3 regions of the Agathobaculum sp. TL06 genome follow, and region 2 is predicted to be linked to each of the others. Evidence: predicted binding sites of a transcription regulator. Region 2 holds the regulator's gene; each other region holds the start of a gene.
What was found. Region 2 encodes Rex, which represses fermentation and respiration genes when NADH is low (regulators of the CRP and FNR family bind a similar motif). Its sites were predicted from a motif close to ATTGTTAANNNNTTAACAAT; they were not measured.
Positions count from the first base shown of each region.

Region 1: a site for Rex is predicted at 2,151-2,170, ahead of ACYQ3S_RS13885 (butyryl-CoA:acetate CoA-transferase). Genes of this name have one in related genera too.
Region 3: a site for Rex is predicted at 2,451-2,470, ahead of gap (type I glyceraldehyde-3-phosphate dehydrogenase). Genes of this name have one in related genera too.

Region 1 is NZ_BAAGGY010000028.1:2,867-7,182, reverse strand. It holds gene ACYQ3S_RS13890 (ECF transporter S component) at 82-636, opposite strand; gene ACYQ3S_RS13885 (butyryl-CoA:acetate CoA-transferase) at 788-2,131, opposite strand; gene ACYQ3S_RS13880 (transporter substrate-binding domain-containing protein) at 2,373-3,224, shown strand; gene ACYQ3S_RS13875 (amino acid ABC transporter permease) at 3,303-4,034, shown strand; gene ACYQ3S_RS13870 (amino acid ABC transporter ATP-binding protein) at 4,048-4,316, shown strand, end outside.
Region 2 is NZ_BAAGGY010000010.1:42-4,357, reverse strand. It holds gene ACYQ3S_RS07220 (aconitate hydratase) at 1-1,137, shown strand, start outside; gene ACYQ3S_RS07215 (isocitrate/isopropylmalate family dehydrogenase) at 1,235-2,392, shown strand; gene ACYQ3S_RS07210 (redox-sensing transcriptional repressor Rex) at 2,424-3,062, shown strand; gene metA (homoserine O-acetyltransferase MetA) at 3,093-4,007, opposite strand.
Region 3 is NZ_BAAGGY010000012.1:54,216-58,531, forward strand. It holds gene ACYQ3S_RS08715 (DeoR/GlpR family DNA-binding transcription regulator) at 1-302, shown strand, start outside; gene ACYQ3S_RS08720 (DMT family transporter) at 360-1,253, opposite strand; gene gap (type I glyceraldehyde-3-phosphate dehydrogenase) at 1,333-2,361, opposite strand; gene ACYQ3S_RS08730 (sensor histidine kinase) at 2,617-3,699, shown strand; gene ACYQ3S_RS08735 (S-layer homology domain-containing protein) at 3,767-4,316, opposite strand, start outside.

The DNA of each region.
Region 1 (4,316 bases), on a different contig from region 2:
TGATCCACAGCGCTTTTTATGATTCATTGGGGAATCCTGTATCTCCATCGCCTCACCGAGCTGGAAAAACGGGTCAGTGCTTCAGGTCCGGATGCGTTCGCTCATCTCCGCGTTCGCATGCCCCAGCACCGGCAGCAGCACCGCGCATACGATCACGCCGGCCAGCCCCTGCACGATGTTGAACGGCACGCCGGCCAACACAGCCGCGGCCGCGGCGCCCGCCGCGCTTCCCGCGACCAGCTCCATGCCGACCTCATACACATAATAGCCCGCGACCATCACGATTTCCGCGGGAATACCGCACAGCGCCACGCGTACCGGCATATTCATCCGCTCCCGTCCGGCCATGTGGTGGTAGAGCCAGCCGCCCGCCAGCGCGGTCAGCGCCTTGATGGCGAACGTACCCGGCACCCAGGCCATATAACCGCCGAACAGGTCGGCCAACATCGAGCCGATGCCCGCCGCGACCGCGCCCAGCCCCGGCCCCAGCAGGATGCCGCAGAGCAGCACCAGCCCGTCGCCCAGGTGGATATAGCCGAGCGTCGGCGTCGGGATACGGATAATCATGGTTGCGACCGTCGTCAGCGCCGCGAGCAGAGCGGCAAGGATGATCGTTCTGGTTTTTTTGCTTTGCATATTGTGGCACCCTCTTTGTTTTTCCTTTGTTGGCACTATTGTACCCCCAATGTGACCTTTTACAAAGCGCCAGATCAAACATTTTTCACAATGCCAGACCGCATACAAAAAAGCGGCCCATCCGCAGATGGGCCGCCTGGTGCTTTCCGTATCAGCGCTTGTTGGAGCGCTTCCAGATGTGCATTTTTTCCGCGTCCTGAATGAGCTGCTCGCGGAAATCGGGATGCGCGACCGAGATCAGCGCCTCCGCGCGCTGCCAGGAGGACAGGCCCTTGAGGCACACCTTGCCGTACTCGGTCACGAACCAGTGCACGTTCGGGCGCGCGTCGGTCACGACCGAACCGTCCGCCAGCGTCGGGCGGATGCGGGAAGCGATCGAGCCATCCTTCTGCTTGAACGTGGACGAGCAGCAGATAAAGCTCTTGCCGCCCTTGGACAGATACGCGCCAAGCACGAAGTCGAGCTGGCCGCCCGCGCCGGAGATCTGCTTGGTGCCGGCCGTTTCCGCGTTCACCTGGCCGAACAGGTCGATATCCACCGCGTTGTTGATCGAAATGAAGTTGTCGATCTGGGCGATGGTGCGCGCGTCGTTGGTATAGGATACGGGGGCCGCGTAGCATTCCGGATTATTGTCGATATAATCATAGAGCTTTTTGGTGCCAGCGCCGAACGCATACACCTGCTTGCCCCGATCGATCCCCTTGTTCAGGCCGTTGATCTTGCCCGCCATGGCGATGTCAACAAACGCGTCCACGTACATCTCGGTATGTACGCCGAGATCCTTCAGGTCGGATTCCGCGATCATGGAGCCAACCGTATTCGGCATGCCGCCGATGCCCAGCTGCAGGCAGGCGCCGTTCGGGATCTCCTCCACGATCAGCTTGGCCACCGCGCGGTCAACGTCGGTCGGCGCGCCGCCGGCGCCCAGCTCCGCGATCGGCGGGTTTTCACCCTCGACGACCATATCCACCTCGGAGATGTGAACCGCTTCCTCAAAGCCGCCCAGGCAGCGCGGCATGTTCTTGTTGACCTCGACGATGACAACGTCGGACACGTCGCACACCGCCTTCAGGTGGGACGCGTTCGGGCCGAAGCTGAAGTAGCCATGGCTGTCCATCGGCGCAACCTGGAACATCGCCACGTTGACGTGCTTGACATTCTCGCGGTAGTAGCGCGGCAGCTCGGAATAGCGCAGCGCATTGTAAAAGCCGAAGCCCGCGGTGCAGGCCTTGCGCTCGATGCCGCCCATGTGCCAGGAGTTCCAGGTGATCTTCTTTTCCACGTCCGGAATCTGGAATACCGCGGGCTGCCACATCAGGATGCCGCCGCGCAGGTTGATATCCTCCAGCTCGCCCATCCGTCCGGCGAGCGCCTTGTCCAGCGCGCAGGCCGTGCCGGTACACCAGCCGTAGTCCACCCAGTCGCCCGATTTGACCACCTTGACAGCCTCGTCCGCCGTGGTCAGCTTCTGCTGATAAAGAGCTTCGTAATCCATGATTGCCCAAACCTCCGTCTTTGTTTATTCTTTAACAATCTTACTGTCTATTATACATCTATTGTATATAATACTATATTCCCCCGTACAGGTCAAGCAAGGAGTTGCCATTTACAACACTTACAACCATTCGCCCAGAAAGTGACCAGAAAGTTTTTCTTGATTTTCTCAAATAAAGTGGTACAATGATAAATGACTTTCACAGTACCGTAATTATGCAATGAATTAGGAGGGCATTCCCATGAAAACCAAAAAGCTTCTGGCGCTGCTGCTCGCCGGCGCGATGAGCGCCTCTCTGCTGGCAGGCTGCGGCAGCGACAGCTCCGCCGATACCGCGGGCGGCGACGACGCGGCCAATCCGTCCGACACCGCCGCTGCGGACAGCGACCTGGCGCAGATCGAAGACGCCGGCAAGCTGAAAATCGGCTACACGGTCTATGAGCCGATGAACTATACCGACGAGCAGACCGGCGAATTCACCGGCTTTGACACCGAGTTCGCGCAGGCGGTCTGCGAAAAGCTCGGCGTGGAGCCGGAATTCATCGAGATCGTTTGGGATACCAAGCAGGTCAGCCTGGAGAGCGGCGAGATCGACTGCATCTGGAACGGCATGACCATCACGGACGACCTCAAGCAGAACACGTCGGTTTCCGACCCCTATGTGGAAAACACACAGGTCGTCGTCACCAAGACGGAAAACAAGGATACTTACGCAGATTACGCCAACCTGGTCGGCAAGACGGTGGCGGTAGAGGCTGGCTCGGCCGCGCAGAGCGTGGCGGAGGAGGATGAAAACCTCAGCCAGTCCGAGCTGGTCACGGTCAGCAAGCAGACCGACGCGCTGCTCGAGGTCAAGTCGGGTACGGCGGACGCCGCGATCTTTGACCGGACCATGGCAGAAAACATGATCGGCGAGGGTACCGACTTTGCAGACCTGACCATCTGCGGCGTGTTCCATCAGGAGCAGTACGGCATCGGCTTCCGCAAGGGCAGCGACCTGTGCGACAGGGTCAATGAGATCATGGCTGAACTGAAAGAGGACGGCACGCTGCAGTCCCTGGCTGACAAGTACGGCCTTTCCCTGGCAGAATAAACAAATTTACCCACACAATTTTTACACCGAACGGGACAGCTTACCGCTGCCCCGCTTGGTTTTGTTTGGAGGAATCCTATGAATCCCTCGGTTATTTTCACCAACCTGTTCCAGAGCTTCGGGATCAACTGCACGATCTTCGTGGCCACGCTGCTGATCGCGCTGCCCGTCGGCCTGCTCGTGGCGTTCGGCGCCATGAACAGGTGGGAGCCGTTCCGCTGCCTGCGCGGCAGCCGCCTTGCGTCCGGCAAATGGGGCGCCATGCTGGTCGGGCTGCGCCCGATCGCCCTTTTCATCAAATTCTTTGTGTGGATCATCCGCGGCACACCGCTCATGCTGCAGATCATCTTCATCTACTATGGCCCCGGCCTGCTCAACTGGGGCCAGCCGTGGAACGCCATGGGTACGGACGGGCGCGTGGTCGCGACCTGCGCCGCGTTCGCGATCAACTACGCCTGCTATTTTTCCGAGATCTTCCGCGGCGGCATCCAGTCCATCCCGCGCGGCCAGTATGAGGCCGGCCAGGTGCTCGGCATGACCAAGCGGCAGATTTTTTTCAAGATCACGCTGCTGCAGGTCGTCAAACGCGTGATCCCGCCCATGGGCAACGAATTCATGACGCTTATCAAGGATACCGCGCTGGCCAACATCATCGCCACCAAGGAGATCATCATGATGAGCAAGGAATTCATCAACCGCGGCCTGATCTGGCCGTTGTTCTCCACCGCCCTTTTCTTCCTCGTGTTCTGCGGCGTGCTGACGCTGCTGTTCGGCTGGCTGGAAAGAAAAATGGACTACTTCCGTGTATAAGGAGCGAGCCGCAATGCCTATTCTTGAAGTACAAAACATCGAAAAGAGCTTTGGCCCGACCAAGGTGCTGCAGGACATCAGCTTTTCCCTGGAACGCGGCAAGGCGCTGGCCATTATCGGCTCGTCCGGTTCGGGCAAGACGACCCTGCTGCGCTGCCTGAACTTTCTGGAAACCCCGAACGCGGGCCGTATCCTGGTAAACGGCGAAACCCTGTTCGACGCCGCCGACCGCGCCGCCAAGAGCGACGCGGAGATCCGCCGCCGGCGCCTGCATTTCGGCAT
Region 2 (4,316 bases):
GCGCTCGAGCCGCTGGCTGCGATGCCGCACATGCCGGACAATGTCAAGCCGGTCGCTGAGATCGGCGCGATCAAGGTCAATCAGTGCTGCATCGGCTCCTGCACCAATTCCTCCTATTACGATATGATGAAAGTCGCGTCCATCCTCAAGGGCAAAACCGTGCATCCGGACGTTTCGCTCACCATCAGCCCGGGCTCCAAGCAGGTGTTTAACATGCTCGCGCAGAACGGCGCGCTGGCGGATATCATCGCGGCGGGCGCGCGCATCCTTGAGTGCGCCTGCGGTCCCTGCATCGGCATGGGGCAGTCGCCGGAGTCCGCGGGCGTGTCCCTGCGCACCTTCAACCGCAACTTTGAGGGCCGCTCGGGTACGCAGGACGCGCAGATCTATCTGGTATCGCCCGAGGTCGCGGCGGCGAGCGCGCTCGCGGGCGTGCTGACCGACCCGCGCACGCTGGGAGAAATGCCGGCGATCGAAATGCCGGAGCATTTCGTCATCAACGACAACATGATTGTAAAGCCCGCGGAAAATCCGGCCGAGGTCGAGGTCGTGCGCGGCCCGAACATCAAGCCGTTCCCGCTGGGCAAGGCGCTGGAAGCGTCCTATACGGGCCGCGTCGTACTCAAGACCGAGGACAACATCACCACCGACCATATCCTGCCGGCGGGCGCGAAGCTGCTGCCCTACCGCTCGAACGTGCCGTACTACTCGAATTACTGCTTTATCAACGTCGATCCGGAATTTCCGGCGCGCTGCAAGGAGCAGGGCGGCGGCGTGATCGTCGGTGGCGCCAACTACGGCCAGGGCTCGTCGCGCGAGCACGCGGCGCTCGTCCCGCTGTATCTGGGCGTCAAGGCCGTGCTGTGCAAGTCGTTCGCCCGTATCCATAAGGCCAATCTGGTCAACTCGGGCATCCTGCCGCTGACCTTTGCCGATCCGGCGGACTACGACGCGATCAGCCTGCTGGATGAGATCGCGCTGCCGCATGTGCTGGAGGAAATCAAAAACGGCGGTCAGGTTACCGTGGTGTGCGGCGGCAGGACCTTCAAGGCGGACTGCGACGTTTCCGACCGTCAGCGTGGCGCGCTGCTCGCGGGCGGCACGCTCAACTATGCCAAGGAACAGGCGGCGCAATAAGGAAAAGAGGAGAGAGGCGCTTTCCCAGCCTCCTCTTTCTTGACAGGATGCAGAAAATTTGTTAAAATAATATCAATGGTATGAGGAGGACACCGTTATGTCGATCGACCAGTCCATTCTGGATAAATTTGAAGCAGTGGTAGAAAGCCAGCTTGCGCGCATCGCGGATATGAAAGCACAGGATGACTTTATTGACTATACAAAGCTTGACAAGCTCATCATCGGCGTGTGCGGCGGCGACGGTATCGGCCCGATGATCACCGGCATGGCGCAGCACGCGCTCGAGGCCCTGCTGGCCGACAAGGTCAAGGCGGGGAAAGTGGAGTTCCGTGTGATAGACGGGCTGACCATCGAGCGTCGCGCTGAGCTGGGCTACGCCATCCCGCCCGATGTGATGGAGGAGCTCAAACAGTGCCATGTAATTCTCAAGGGGCCGACCACGACCCCGCGCAAGGGCGATCCGTGGCCGAATGTGGAATCCGCGAATGTGGCGATGCGCAAAGCGCTCGACCTGTTCGCCAACGTGCGTCCAGTCAAGGTGCCTGAGCTGGGGATCGACTGGACGTTCTATCGCGAAAACACCGAGGGCGGCTATGCGGTCGGCTCGCAGGGCGTGCAGATTGCGGACGATCTGTTCATCGACTTTACGGTGGCGACCTCGCAGGGCTGCGAGCGCATCGCGCGCCTGGCGTTTGATTACGCGCGCAAGACCGGCAAGAACCGCGTCTCCTGCGTGACCAAGGCCAATATCATCAAGACCACGGACGGCAAATTCCTCGACACCTGCCAGCGGGTTGCAAAGGAGTATCCGGAGGTCGAGTTCGACGACTGGTACATCGATATCATGACCGCGAAGCTTCTGGACGAAAAACGCCGCCGCGATTTCAAGGTGGTCGTGCTGCCCAACCTGTACGGCGATATCATCACCGACGAGGCGGCCGAGATTCAGGGCGGCGTAGGCACCGCGGGTTCGGCCAATATCGGCAAGCGTTACGCGATGTTCGAGGCCATTCACGGCTCCGCGCCGCGCATGGTGCAGGAGGGGCGCGCCCAGTACGCGGACCCGTCCTCCGTGCTGCGCGCCTCCGTGATGCTGCTCGAGCATATCGGTGAGATCGAGTTGGCGAATAAGCTCGACCGTGCGCTCGATATCTGCATGTTTGAAGAGAAAAAGGTAGTGGTCAATGGACGTGATACCGGCGCGACCGCGCAGGAATTCACGGATTATGTACTGGAAACGATTGCGAAGCTGTAATTTTGTGATGGGAAAGAGAGGATGAAAACCTGTGGAGCGCAAACAAGAGGTCTCCAAGGCGGTGGTGCAGCGTCTGCCGCGCTACTACCGCAATATTTGTGAGCTGAAAGCAGAGGGCGTACAGCGCATTTCCTCGCGCGCCCTGGCTGAGCGTATGGGGCTGACCGCTTCACAGATCCGGCAGGATTTCAACTGCTTTGGTGGATTTGGCCAGCAGGGATATGGATACAATGTAGATAAGCTGCAGGAGGAGCTGGGCGCTATTCTCGGGCTCAGCGCCGGCCGCACGGCGGTATTGATCGGTGCGGGCAACCTGGGACGGGCCTTGCTCAACAACTTCGATTTTTCGGCCAGCGGCTTCAAGCTGCTGTGTGCGTTTGACGCGAATGAGGAGTTGGTGGGCAAAAAATTCGGCGGGCATGAGGTGCGCAGCAGCAGTACGCTGTTTGAATTTGTCGACCGACGCAAGCCGGATGTTGCTGTTCTGACGATTCCGCGCACCCATGCGCCCGATTTGGCGCACGAGCTGGTCGATCATGGTATCCGCGGCCTGTGGAACTTCACGGGCGAGGACCTGCATCTGGAGGGGCTGGGCGTTCCGGTCGAGAATGTACACCTGTCTGACAGCCTGATGACGCTGTGCCATCTGGTCGGCATGGAAGAGGCATAAAAAAAGAAGCGGCTTGAAGCCGCTTCTTTTTTATATTTTATCGAGGGAATAGGGCGTGGTCTGATAAACATAGTAGTTGACCCAGTTGGTATAGAAAAGGTGCGCGTGTGCTTTCCAGGTGACCAGGATATCGTCGCTGGGGTCGTTGTTCCTGAAATAGTGCAGGGGGATCTCGGGGTTCAGGCCCTTGGCGAGATCGCGTTCATATTCTTTTTTTAGGGTGTCCGAATCATATTCCCCGTGACCAAGCACGAAAATCTGCCGTCCGTTCATCGCCTCAACCAGATAAACACCAGCCTCGTGGGATTCCGCCAACAGGCGCAGGCGGTCATCCTTGCGGATATCGGACGCATGTACCTCGGTGTGGCGTGAATGCGGGGCGCAGAACACGTCGTCGAAGCCGCGCAGGAGGGGCTCTTTCGGAAAAAGCACATGATGCTTGAAAATGCCGGACATCTTCCGCGGCAAGGGATATTTGGGAATGCCGTAGTGGTGGTAAAGGCCTGCCTGCGCGCCCCAACAGATATACAGCGTGGAATGTACATGGGTTTTCGTCCAGTCCATGATGCGGACCAGCTCATCCCAATACTCAACTTCTTCAAACGGCATGTTTTCGATGGGGGCGCCGGTGATGATAAAACCGTCATACTTTTGATCGCGGATATCGTCAAATGTTTTGTAGAATGTGAGCAGATGGTCTTCGGGGGTGTTTTTTGAATGATAGGTCTTCGTTTGGATCAGGTCGACTTCTATCTGAATCGGTGTGTTGGACAAGCAGCGCAGGATCTGGGTTTCGGTCACGATCTTGAGCGGCATCAGGTTGAGCAGCGCAATGCGCAGCGGGCGGATGTCCTGCGTTGTTGCACGGTGCTCGGTCATCACAAATATGTTTTCGCTTTCCAGAATCGCACGCGCGGGCAAACTGTCGGCTATTTTTATAGGCAAGCCAGCGACCTCCTTTATACCATTGGTTCCGATAGAAAAATTATAGCAGAAAAGCGCCGGAAGGACAAGGGAGGAAAAGAAAACCGAAGCAAAAGGGGAAGGAAGGTATTGACAAAGGAGCGGGGGAAATAGTATAGTAAACGAGCCGCGCGAGAGCGGTGCGGAAAAAGCTGAAAAAAGAAGAAAAAAGTTCTTGACAAACAGCTTAGGGTTTGATATACTAAATAAGCTGCTTCGGAAGGGGCGGCGGCCGGAAAAGTTCGGAAAAGAGAAAGAACGGCTCGAAAATCTGAAAAAAAGATTGAAAAA
Region 3 (4,316 bases), on a different contig from region 2:
TAACCGTAGACGACCCCGCTGAGCTAAGTCGCTTCAATATCACAAAGGCTTTTATGGGTACAACCGGCATCAGCTTGCGAAGTGGTGTGACCGATACCTTTGTTGGGGAGAGCACGCTCAAAAGCACGATCACCAAGAACAGTCGGACACGGTATTTGTTGGCAGATCATACCAAATTCGAACTGGTGGCGGTTTCCACCTATGCACGCTTAAGCGATTTCGATTTTCTGGTCACCGACCTTGCACCATCGCAGGAGTATCTGCAGTACTGCAAGGAGCACCAGCTCACCTGCTGTTATTAAACAAAAGCGTCCCCTGGCTTCCCTAAGGAAACCAGGGGACGCTTACTGCCATACACCCTATTCCTCCTGCTTATCCCGTGCAAGCAGGAAAATGGTGGACAAAATCAGTGCAAAGCCGATCAGGTCGATCGGGCTGAAATCTGCTTTCATCCAAAGGACGGCAAACACCGTTGCGGACACCGGCTCGATCGAGGAGAACAGGCTGCCTTTCTTGGGTCCGACCAGCCGGATCCCCTCCAGATGCAGCGTGAACGCCGCGACCGAGCCGATCAGAACAACGACCGCAAGCGCGCTGACCGCCCCGATGTCCAGCGTCACAGGCATTCGCCACGGGCGGAACAGACAGGACAGCGCTGTGCCGCCGAGCAGCATGCCCCATGCTGTTACAAGCGCCGCACCGTATTTGTGCAGCAGCGGCACCGGCTGCACTGCATAGATCGACATGGCTACCGCGCTCAGCAGCCCCCAGAACAGCGCACGGCCGGACAAAACCATCTCCCCCGGATGCCCGTGCGTCGCCAGCAGGAAGGTTCCGCCCACGGCCAGCAGGATGGACAGCACCTCGATGCCCCGCGGCGGGCGGTGGCTGCGGACCGACAGATACACCAGGATCAGGACCGGCGAAAGATACTCCAGCACGGTGGCGGTCCCCGCGTTGGAGTATGTGATTGCGGAAAAATATGTATACTGGCACATGCTCATGCCCAGCACGCCAAACACCAGGATGCCGGTGGTGTCCTGCTTCCAGATGCGGAACACCTGCTTTTCGCCCCGCAGCAAGCATAGCAGCAGCAGGATCGCGCCGGCCGACAACAGGCGCACCGAAACCAGCCATCCGGTCGGTACGCCCTTTGCCTGCAGCAGGAACTGGCCGCAGGCGCCGGAAAGCCCCCAAAAGATACCGCCCGTCAGCGTCAGCAGCACGCCGCGCAGCATTTTATCCCGCTTCACACAGTTTTCCCCTTTCACAAAAAGACCTCTTGTGCAGATCACAAGAGGTCTTTTGGTTTTACGTTGCTACAGGACTGACTTACTTGTTGTCAACCTCAGCCATGTGCTCGATGAGCATCAGCAGCTTGTTGGAGTAGCCCCACTCGTTGTCGTACCAGGAAACGACCTTGACAAAGGTGTCGGTCAGCGCGATGCCAGCCTTCTTGTCGAAGATGGAGGTGCGCTCGTCGCCCAGGAAGTCGGAGGAAACCACGTCCTCGTCGGTGTAGCCCAGAACGCCCTTCAGGCCGCCCTCGGAAAGCGGCTTCTCAGAAGCAGCCTTCATCGCCGCGCAGATCTCGTCGTAGGTGGCCGGCTTAGCCAGGTTGCAGGTCAGGTCAACAACGGACACGTCCAGGGTCGGAACACGCATGGACATACCGGTCAGCTTGCCGTTCAGCTTCGGGTAAACCTTGCCTACCGCCTTGGCAGCGCCAGTGGAGGACGGGATGATGTTGCCGGAAGCCGCGCGGCCGCCGCGCCAGTCCTTCTTGGAGGGGCCGTCAACGGTCTTCTGGGTGCCGGTGGTGGAGTGAACGGTGGTCATCAGGCCCTCGGTGATGCCGAACGCCTCGTCCAGAACCTTGGCGATCGGCGCCAGGCAGTTGGTGGTGCAGGAAGCGTTGGAAACAAAGGTCATATCCTTGGTGTAGGTGTCCTGGTTAACGCCCATAACGAACATCGGGGTGTCGTCCTTGGACGGGGCGGACATGATGACCTTCTTCGCGCCGCCGTCGATGTGGGCCTGTGCCTTCTCCTTGGTCAGGAAAACGCCGGTGGACTCGACAACGTAATCAACGCCGTCCTTGCCCCACGGGATGTTCTTGGGATCCATCTCAGCGTGGAACAGAACCTTCTTGCCATCCACGGTGATGGAGTTGTCGTCATACTCAATGGTACCGTCATAGCGGCCGTGCATGGTGTCGTACTTGAGCATGTACGCCATGTAGTCCGGCGTCATGAACGGATCGTTTACCGCTACGAATTCGATGTTCGGGTTCTTCAGACCAGCGCGGAAAACCATACGGCCGATACGGCCAAAGCCATTGATACCTACTTTAATCGCCATTTGCAGTGTTCCTCCTCAATTTTGACAATTATCTTCTTGTCGATGGCTTTATTATACACTATCTGGACGATATGCCGCAAGGTGTAATATTTGTGAAATTTTTGTCATTATATTCTGGGTTTTTGTACATTTTTCTTTGCAAAGCGGTCTCGTCTGGTGGTATAATAGAAGCATCATACAAAATATAGTATTGCAGTCCGCAAGCAGCCTTATACCCACAAAAAAACAGAAAGATCAGCGATTCGGAGGATAGAGATGGCGGATACATTTTTCTCTCAGCTCGACAGCGCGGCTCTGCGCGCCCTGCTGAACCGTACCGCGCTGCACGACGCAGCATTGCTCACAGTAGGACCGACGCTATATATTGAGGCCTGCAACGACGCCGCGGCGCGCCTGACCGGCCTGCACCCGCTCGAACGCATCGACCAGCTCTTGAGCGGCGCCTCCGCCGGCGCGCTGCGCGACTGCATCGCGCAGCAGGCACCGCGCACCGTTTATGAGGAACTGGACGGCGCCGAATACCGCCTGGAGCTGCTGCCGCACCGCGGCGGCGCGCTGCTCGCGTTCCTGCACGACAGCCGCTCCTCTTACGACGGGAGCCTGCGCGTACTGCACGCAAAAAGCGCGCAGTACCTCGGCGCGCTTTTCGCCTGCGCGGAACAGGTGCAGGACCCCGCCCTCGCGGCCGAGCTGCGCAAGCAATGCCTGCGCATGCACCGCATACTGACCCATTCGGATTTCCTGCACGACCCGCCTCTCACCGAGCAGCTCCGCCTGTACCGCACCGACCTCGCGGCCCTCTGCCGGACAGCCGCGGCCAACGCGGCGCTGTACGGCCCGTCGCACGGCACCAAAAACATCACCGTACACGCGCCCGATTACTGCGACGCGCTGATCGAGCCGCAGCTGATCCAAAAGGCGCTGTACAACCTTCTGTCCAACGCGCTGCACGCATCCCCCGCGGACGGCGATATCGTCCTTACCCTGACCGACGACAGCAGCTTTGCGACCATCACGGTCGCGGACCGCGGCCCCGGTCTGGATGCCGAGCTGTTTGAAGCGCTCCTGACCGGCTGGGAACGGCAGGTTTCGCTGGACGATTACCTTTCCCTGGCGCGCTGCGGCGCGCCGCTCGGCCTCGGCCTGCCCCTGGTCCAGCGCATCGCGCAGGCCCACGGCGGCAGCCTGCTCCTGTCCCCGCGGGAGGGCGGCGGAAGCGAGCTGCACATGAGCATCGCCCACCTGCCGGCCGCGCTTGCGGATAATAACCTGCGCGCGCCGATGATTTTGGAGGAGGGCTACTCGCTCGAGGAGATCGAGTTTTCCATCTTTGACTGACTGCCGCGTCACAGGCAAAAAAACCGCTGTATCCACCGGATACAGCGGTTTTTCTTTTGGGGTTGTCTTACCGGCCGGCGTCCGAGGCGATGTTACTCAAAACCTGCGCCAGTTCCGCGCGGAGCACATTGCCCTGCGGGGCGAACGAACCGTCCGTGTTGCCGTTCATCAGCCCGTTCTTCAGGCAGAATGCAACGCTGTCCGCCGCCCAGTCCGAGATCTGCGAAGCGTCGGTGAACTCCTGCACGGCCATGCCGTCGCCCGGCACGGTTTCGGTCAGGCCGCTCTCCTCCAGCAGGCCGAGGTAGCGCGTCAGCATCGCCGCGAACTCCTCGCGGGAAACCGTTTTCCCAGGGTGCAGGCGGTTCTCGTCATCGCCGGTGAGGATGCCTGCGTCAAAGCAGAACGTCATCGCCGGATAGTAGTCCTGACCGATATCCGCGTAGTCGGCCATCTCGTGGATGCCCATGCCCGCGGCGCCCGCTGTCAGCTTTTCGTCCCTGTTTTTCGCATCACGGTAGAGCGCGTCCGCAACCTCCTGACGGCTGACCGCGTGCAGCGGCCAGAAGCCCGCGTCCACCGGCGCGGCAAGATCCATCAGTCCCTGCTCCAGCACA